2 regions of the Nakamurella panacisegetis genome follow, and region 2 is predicted to be linked to the other one. Evidence: riboswitches for the same ligand, from Rfam matches in the RefSeq annotation. Region 2 holds a riboswitch; the other holds the start of a gene.
The links. Region 2 has a riboswitch for cobalamin ahead of BLS97_RS07240 (CbtB domain-containing protein). Riboswitches for the same ligand answer to the same signal wherever they lie in the genome.
Positions count from the first base shown of each region.

Region 1: linked by a shared signal. The riboswitch ahead of cobN (cobaltochelatase subunit CobN) and the one ahead of BLS97_RS07240 (CbtB domain-containing protein) in region 2 are both predicted to bind cobalamin.

Region 1 covers NZ_LT629710.1:347,512-351,719, reverse strand. Annotated here, with positions in the region: gene cobN (cobaltochelatase subunit CobN) at 1-2,498, opposite strand, end outside; cobalamin riboswitch at 2,570-2,723, opposite strand; gene BLS97_RS01575 (DNA-3-methyladenine glycosylase family protein) at 2,833-3,702, opposite strand; gene lon (endopeptidase La) at 3,815-4,208, opposite strand, start outside.
Region 2 covers NZ_LT629710.1:1,637,286-1,641,493, reverse strand. Annotated here, with positions in the region: gene BLS97_RS07250 (hypothetical protein) at 1-581, opposite strand, end outside; gene BLS97_RS07245 (CbtA family protein) at 854-1,705, opposite strand; gene BLS97_RS07240 (CbtB domain-containing protein) at 1,840-2,052, opposite strand; adenosylcobalamin (AdoCbl) riboswitch at 2,056-2,202, opposite strand; gene BLS97_RS07235 (endonuclease/exonuclease/phosphatase family protein) at 2,341-3,336, shown strand; gene BLS97_RS07230 (hypothetical protein) at 3,406-3,597, shown strand; gene BLS97_RS07225 (DNA-3-methyladenine glycosylase family protein) at 3,620-4,208, opposite strand, start outside.

The DNA.
Region 1 (4,208 bases), 1.3 Mb from region 2:
GGATCGACCGAGTAGAAGTTCCGGCCGGTCGGGAGCACGTTGATGAGCCCGCGCAGCGGCGAGCCGGACGGGCCGGCCGGGACGAAACCGCCATCCAGGGCATGCAGGATCGAGGTCAGCTCGGCCGACGTTCCGGCCAGCCGCGGCACCACCTCCGAGGCGGCGAACTCCATGACGGCCAGCACCGACGGATCGCTGTCCGGCATCACCGACGCGACGACGGATCCCATCGCGGAACGGACCCACCCCGCCTCCTCGGCCGCCAGGACGAGCGAACGGGCTTGCGCCTCAACGGCATCAACGGCGGCGAGTTCGGCGCCGTCCTTGAGCCCGAGGGCCGACCGGAGCCCGGGCAGAGCGTTGGTGACGCCCCCCCAGACCTGAGACGCCCGCAGCATGGCCAGCACCAGATTGACCCTGGCCTCGCCCACCGGCGCCTGCCCGAGCACGTGCAGCCCGTCGCGGATCTGCATGTCCTTGACCTCGCACAGCCAACCGTCGACGTGCAGGATGAAGTCGTCGAACTCCGTGTCGTCGGGTCGGCCGGCGGCCCCGCCCAGACCGAGATCGTGGTCCATCTTGGCCGCCTGGATCAGCGTCCAGATCTGCGCGCGGACTGCCGGCAACTTGGCCGGGTCCATGGCCGCGATGTTCGCGTGTTCGTCCAGAAGCTGTTCCAGGCGGGCGATGTCGCCGTACGACTCGGCCCGGGCCATCGGCGGGACCAGATGGTCGACGATGGTGGCGTGTGCCCGACGCTTGGCCTGGGTGCCCTCGCCCGGGTCGTTGATCAGGAACGGGTAGATCAGCGGCATGTTGCCGATCGCGGCGTCCGTGCCGCAGCCGGCCGACATCCCGACGTTCTTGCCCGGGAGCCACTCCAGGTTCCCGTGCTTGCCCAGGTGGACGACCGCGTGCGCGCCGAAACCCCGTTCCAGCCACCGATAGGCGGCCAGGTAGTGGTGCGAGGGCGGCATGTCGGGGTCGTGATAGATGGCCACCGGATTCTCGCCGAAACCACGCGGCGGCTGGATCAGCACCACCACGTTCCCGGCCTGCAGGGTGGCCAGCACGATCTCCCCGTCCGGGTCGGCCGATCGGTCGACGAACAGGTTTCCCGGCGCCTCCCCCCAGGTCTGCGTCATCGGCTCGGTCAGTTCGGCCGGCAGATCGGCGACCCAGCGGCGGTAGTCGGCCGCGGCGATCCGAACCGTCTGGCCGGAGAGCTGCGCGCCGGTCAGCCACTCCTCGTCCTGGCCGCCGGCGGCGATGAGCGCATGGATCAGCGCGTTACCGGCCGTCGTGTCCGGGTCCTCGCCGTCGATCGGGTCCAGTGGGGCCAGGCCGGGCAGAGCGTCCGGACCGTCGGCCGGCCCCACGTCGTACCCGGCGTCGCGCATGGCACGCAGCAACCGGATGGCCGACACCGGGGTGTCGAGGCCGACCGCGTTGCCGATCCGGGAGTGCTTGGTCGGGTAGGCCGACAGCAGCAACGCGATCTTCCGGTCGGCCGGCGGGGTGTGCCGCAGGCGGGCGTGGGCCAGCGCGACGCCGGCCACCCGGGCACACCGCTCGGGGTCGGCCACGTAGTGGGGGAGGCCGTCGGCGTCGGTTTCCTTGAACGAGAACGGCACCGTGATGATGCGGCCGTCGAACTCGGGCACCGCGACCTGGGTGGCCACGTCGAGCGGCGAGAGTCCCTCGTCCGATTCCTGCCAGGCTGACCGGCTCCAGGTCAGGCAGAGTCCCTGGAGAATCGGGATGTCCAACGCCGCGAGGGCGGCCACGTCCCAGTTCTCGTCCTCGCCGCCCGCGGTCGCGGCGGCCGGCTTGGTGCCGCCGGCGGCCAGCACGGTGACGATCAGCGCGTCGCAGCTGCCGAGCTCGGCCAGCAGGTCAGGGCCGGCGTTGCGCAGGCTGGAGCAGAAGATCGGGGCGCCGCGACCGCCGGACTCGTCGATGGCGTCGGCCAGGGTGTGCACGAAACCGGTGTTGCCCGACGCCTGGTGGGCCCGGTAGAACAGCACGCCGACCTTGGGGCGGACGGCGATCTCGGGGAGCTCCGGACGGGGAAGGGCACCCCAGGCCGGCAGCACCGTCGGGGCCTCGAAGCCTTCGCCGGTGAGCAGCACGGTGTCGCTGACGAACGCGTGCAGCTGGGCCAGGTTGGCCGGACCACCCTCGGCCAGGTACCGGTGGGCCTGTGCGGCGATCCCGATCGGGACGGACGAGAGGCGCATCAGCTCGGCGTCCGGAGTCTGCTCGCCGCCCAGCACGATCAGCGGGACCCCGCGGGCGGCCACGGCATCCAGCCCGGCCTGCCACGACCGGGCCGTGCCCAGGATCCGCACGATGATCACGGCGGCGTCGGCGATCAGCGGTTCGAGGTCGGTGGTCACGTCCAGCCGCGACGGGTTGGCCAGGGTGAAGTCGGCGCGGCTGGCCCGCCCGGACAACAGGTCCGTGTCGGAGGTGGACAGCAGGGCGATGCGGGACAACGGCGAGGCGAGATTCACGGGGCTCCTTCTCACCGGGCCTGGGACCGATGATCGACGGGTCGCCGCAGGGTCAATGTCCTGGCTCCCGGATCGACGCACGTCGCCGGCCTTCCGGCGATGGCGCTGCCGTGGCCTGACACCAGCCGGCGAACCGGCCGATCTCGGTGGCGCAGTACTCCCCGGTCACAGTGGCTCAGGCCGCCCCGGATGCTCGCCGGGTTCCTGACGCCTGTGGCGTGGTGCTGGTCCTGCCACTGTCCTTGCCCCGGACCGGGCGCGTCAAGCCGGGTCGCCGGCCGCCGTCGATCGACACCGCGTTCCATCCGGCTGCCCGTCAGAGGATCCGGTGCCCGGCCGCCCGGATCAGCACCGTGGCCCATGTCCGGTACGGCCGCCATGGCTCGGCGATCCGCTCGAAATCAGCCGGCTCGCAAGGCTTGTCGAGGTGATAGAGGCGCGTCACCAGATCCCGGGCGAGCGGCTCGTCGGCCGGGAGGACGTCGGTGAAGCCGGTGGCCCGGATGGTGATCAGCGAGGCGTAGAACGGGCCGATGCCCTTGATGCGCTGCAGCTGCGCCGTCGCCACCTCCGGGCCGGACGCCAGCAGGCGCTCGACGTCGAGCAGGCCGTCCAGGGCGGCGCGGGCGACGCCCTGCATCCGGTCCAGCTTGTCCGCCGGAAGCCCGGGGAACTCGGTGACGGCCAGCATCTGCTCCGGCGTAGCCAACGCCGCCAGGTGCTGCCCGGCAAGGGCGAACACCCTCCCGTTGGCCTCGGAGAACCGGCGCCGGACCTCGGCCATCTGCTTGGCCGGGCGGCGGGCGGACAGCACGGACCACACCGCAGCCTCGTAGGGCGAATAGAACAGTGGCGGCAGCAGGCCGGGCGCCGCGGCCTGCAGAGCCCCGATCACCGGATCGCGTCGTCCGACCTCGGCGAAACCGGTCGCGTCGCGATCCAGCGACAGCACGCGGGCGACCTGGGCCTTGATCGAGGCCACGTTCCCGTCCCCGCCGTGGATCTCGCCGTGCACGCCGGCCTCGTCCTGCCGGAGCACGACCCCGACCTGATGACGCAGGTCGTCCTGGACGAACGCCAGCCGCATCACGCCGTCGAACGGCTGCGAATGCCGCTGGCCGAATCCGAATTCCACCGACTCCCGGAGCGAGAACGCGGCGGTCGGGACGATCGTGAAGGTGTCCATGCGGGGCAGTCTGCCCCGGCCCACCGACAGCCGGGCGGGAGCGCCGTCCAACGGACAGACGTCCGGCCCGGTGGCCGCGACAGCGACCTCCGGGCCGGACTCAGGGGGTGGATCAGGCGGCCACGGGCGCCGCGGCCGCGGCGACCGGCTCGAGCGCGACGGCCAGGATCTCGGCCACGTCGCTCACCGGGATCACGGTCAGTGCGGCGAGGACCTCCGACGGCACGTCGTCCAGGTCGGGCTCGTTCCGCTTCGGGATGAAGACCGTCTTGACCCCCGCCCGCTGGGCCGCCAGCAACTTCTGCTTGACCCCGCCGATCGGCAGCACCCGGCCGTTCAGCGTGACCTCACCGGTCATCGCCACGTCGGCCCGCACATTGCGGCCCAGCGCCAGCGAGGTCAGCGCGGTCACCATGGTCACGCCCGCGGACGGTCCGTCCTTCGGCACCGCACCGGCCGGAACGTGCAGGTGAATGTTGCGCTGCAACGCTTCCGGGGCGATCCCG
Region 2 (4,208 bases):
AACGCCCGGTACTGCAACACATGTGACCACTCGTGGAGCATGACCGCCCGCAGGTAGCGGACGGAGTTCCCGGAGGCGATGTCGATCCTCGCCTGCCACGGACGGGCCTGACCGGACACGCCGACGGGAAGGGTCGTCCAGACCCAGTGGACCGAGTTCTTCGGGTCGATCTTCTTGGCGATGGCCAACATCTGTGCCTTGGTGGCGGCCGCATAGGCCTGGAACTCGAAGCAGCCCAACGAGCTCGTCCGCGAGGTGTCGCGGTACTTCGCAGCGTCGACGCAGACCAGGTGACGCCCGACCGGGATCGTCATGGAGATCGAGAAGTTGTGGCCTCTGATCGATGCCGGCTGCCAACTCCGGACCCGATGACCGTCGATGCTGACGCCGACCGTCGAGACCTTCGACCGGACCGTCGGGTCGAGCGCCCAGCCCGTCATCACGGCGAGATTGCTGAAGTCGTTGACCTCGACGGACTTCAGCACTCCCTGGGGGCCGGGGGCCTCGGCCGAGGCGTTCGCGCCGGGGGACAGCAGGACGATCGAGGCCACGAGCAGGAGCAGGGCGAGGAACTTGCGCACGGAGAGTCCTGACGATGTGGCACCGAAGCGCCCGAGGTTGGCGAGGGCGTATGCCCTACGTCAGCAACCTAACGCTCCGCAGTCACGGCCAACGCGAAAGTGTGATCGAGACCCCCGTATGGGGGCAATTGTTCACTCTTTGAAACCGAAACGACTCGATCGTGCGCACAGGTGTGATGGGAAACCGTCTCGTGGGGGGCGCACGAACGTCACCGAATCGCGGACCTGGAAGCCAAGAACGCGCTCCAGATCCGCGATTCGACGGTCGAACCTCAGACGACAGTGGCGTCGGACGCCGGCCGGACGGCTGCGGGCGCCAACAGACGGCGGGCCAACGGTGCGAACAGCAGACCGATGGCGGCCCACAGGATCAGTTGCGCCGCCACCGAGTAGAACCGGAACTGGTACAGATCGTCGGCCGGGAACCCCGGGAACACGATGGTGCCCTTGCCGTCGGTGAGCGGCAACGGCGTCTCCGTCGCGTGCGCACCGTAGTTCCGCACGTTCGTGGCCAGCATGCCGACCTGCGGCAGGACGGCCATCAGGATCCCGATCAGCACGACGAAGGCCGCCCCGGCGACCAAGGTCGCGTTCCAGGTGCCCATCCGGGCCTGCAGCCGCCGGCCCACCACCACGGCCAGCGCCAGGAAGGCGATGGAGGCCACGATCATCAGCAGGTAGAGCCCGCTGCGCTCCTTGATCGTGTCCTCGTGCCCGATGGCCGGTGGGTTCGCCGGGTACTTGACGAACGGCACCAGGTAGAACGCCAGGAAGCCGCCGAGGGCCACCAGCAGGGCCAGGGGTCCGGGTTGGGTCCGACCGGTCCGACCGAGGCAGATGGTGTACACCACGGCGAACAGGGTGCCCATGGCCGCGCCGAAGCCGATCAGGCCAACGCCGATTCCGAGATTGGCCTGCACGGTGCGACTGAAGACGTCATGTTCGGCCGGGTACGTGGCGAGCCCGGCCGCCTTGTCCAGGGCGTTCTGGGCGGCCTCACGGGCTGATTCGTAGTCGACCGCCCGGCCGATCACCGGTTCGGCGAAGATGCGGGCGAAGACGAACGCCAGCAAGCCCGCTACGGCGCCGACCAGGACGCCCCGCAGAATGAGTTTGGGTGCGATGTTCAACTTTTACCTCTGTCCCTGAGGCCGCACCGGGACGCCCGTGGACGGGGTCTCACCCGGGCGGTACGCGAACTGATCGCGGCGCCGGGGTGTTCCGGGCCGCGATCAGTGAGTGATCGAGATCGAGACGATCAGTGGCAGGGGAAACCGAGGAAGTGCCGGGCGTCGTGCACGAATTCGTGGATGCCGGTGCTGCTGCCGAAGACCGAGGTGGCGCCCTGGTCGATGCCGATGAAGTAGTAGACCCCGAGGGCCAGCACCGCGGCCGTCACGAGCCAGGCGACGGCCTTGGACAGCGGGATGACGACCGGTGTCGCCGCCGTGTTGGGTACGGCTGTGGTCATGAGGAGCTCCTTCCGGGATTCTGCGTCCCGTGATCGATGGGGCACGTGGAGTCGTCAAAGACCTGACTTGCGGGTTGGAACCCACTCACAGTGGCGCGACCGTGCCGGACTCACACCGGCTTCCTTGCGACAACACGAAGCCTGACCGTAGCCCGCGCACGGCAGGGGAGCAAGGCGTGAAGGTCGCGGTCCTGGTCGGACCGCGGACCCCTGGCTGTCATCACCCCGTCAGGTGACGGCCCTCGCACCACACACGACGATGACGCCGCGGACCTGACACTCGTGATCATGACGCGATTCCGGTGGCTGGGCTGGGTACTCGTCACGCCCGGTCTGGCCGGCGCGGTCGCACTCCTGGATCCGCGATGGTTCGGCCTGTCGACGACCCCGATCTTCCTGCACCTGATCGCGTTCCGCGCGCTGCTCGGAGCGGTCCTGCTGGGCGCCGCCCTGATCGCTGCCCTCACCTTGCTGCTGCCGCCCCGCCGGCCCGCATCCCGACCGTGGATCCGTCGGGTGACCACGGCGGTGCTGGCCGTGACCGGGCTGTCCCAGTTCGGGGTGGTGGTCTCCCGGGGCTGGGCCGGCGGTGATGATCCGGGCACCGCCGCGCTGGTCGTGATCGAGTTCAACACCTACGACGTCCACACCACGGCGGCTCAGATCGCGGGGCTCGTGCGGGGCCAGGGGGCGACGGTGGTTGCCCTGCCGGAGACGATGAGGGCCACCGCGCAGGCGACCGCTGACCTGCTGGCCGCGGGTGGGCGTCACTTCCAGGTGTTCTCGACCACCGCCGACAGCCCGTGGCCGATCGCCGACACCAGCCTGCTGATCTCCGACGAACTCGGCCGGTACCGCCAGCTCCCGGCCACCGGCGAGTTGGTCGGCATCGTGCGGGCCGTCCCGATCGACGGAGCGGGGCCGACCCTGGTGGCCGTCCACCCGCCCGCGCCGGGCCGGGTGATCGGGTTCGATCAGTGGGCCGTGCACGCCCGCAACGCGGCCAACCAGTGCATCGCGTCGGTCGGTGCCGTCGTGGCCGGCGACTTCAACGCCACCGTCGACCACGCCCCACTGACCGATCTCGGGCGGTGCGCCGACGCCGCGTCCAGCGTCGGTCGCGGCGCCGAGGGCACGTGGCCGTCGGACTACCCGGCCGGGTTCACCGCGCCGATCGACCACGTCCTGTTCGACACCGGCCGCTACCGGTCGTTGCGCACTCGGACCGAACGGGTCGGGGGGAGCGACCACCGAGCGCTGATCGCATGGCTGGGAGCATCGTGACCTGGGATTCGCCGCCGATTCTCGGTCACACTGACCGGAAACACGTCACCGGTGGTGTTGGATAGAGCTATGACCAGCCCAGATCCGGACGAACCGCACGCGATCGCGGACACTCAGATGTTCCGCCGCTTCGTCAACGAGGAGCCGCGCGCGCAGGCCGAACCCGAGCAGTTCTGGATGTGGCGGTGGCCCGGCCTGCTCGTGCCGGTCATCGCGACGATCGTCGTGGTCGCCGTGGTGATCATCGTGCTCACCAACTGACTCCGGCCCGCCACCCTGGGGTCTAGTGCGTGCGGTGGTCCTGGATGGTGATCCGGGGTCCGAAGCGTGGCTTGAACGCCTGGCCGCTGATCTCCAGGAGTCTCACCGCTCGGTGCCGATGGGGCCGGAGCGGCTCCAGGTAGCTGACCATCTCGTCGTCGTCCATCGGGCGCCCGACAAGCGTCCAGCCGACCACTCCGGCCAGGTGGTAGTCGCCGACGGACAGAGCGTCGGCGTTGCCCAGGGCGCGTTGTGCCACCTCCGCGGCGGTCCAGATGCCGATCCCGGGGACGGCCCGCAGCCGGCGCTCCGCATCGACGGGCCCGAGAGCGACGCAGCCCTCCAGCTGGCGGGCGATCTTGGCCGCCGTGACCACGGTGCGGGACCGGGCCGGATCCACACCGGCCCGATGGAACTCCCAGGACGGCACCATCCGCCAGACGTCCGCGCTCGGCGGCACCCGCATCCCGGCCGGGGCCGGCCCGGGGGCCCGGTCCCCGAACTTCCCGACCAGCACCCGCCAGGCCCGGAAGGCCTCCTGGCCGGTCACCTTCTGTTCCAGGATGGCCGGCACCAGCGACTCCATCACCCGGCCGCTCCGCGGAATCCTC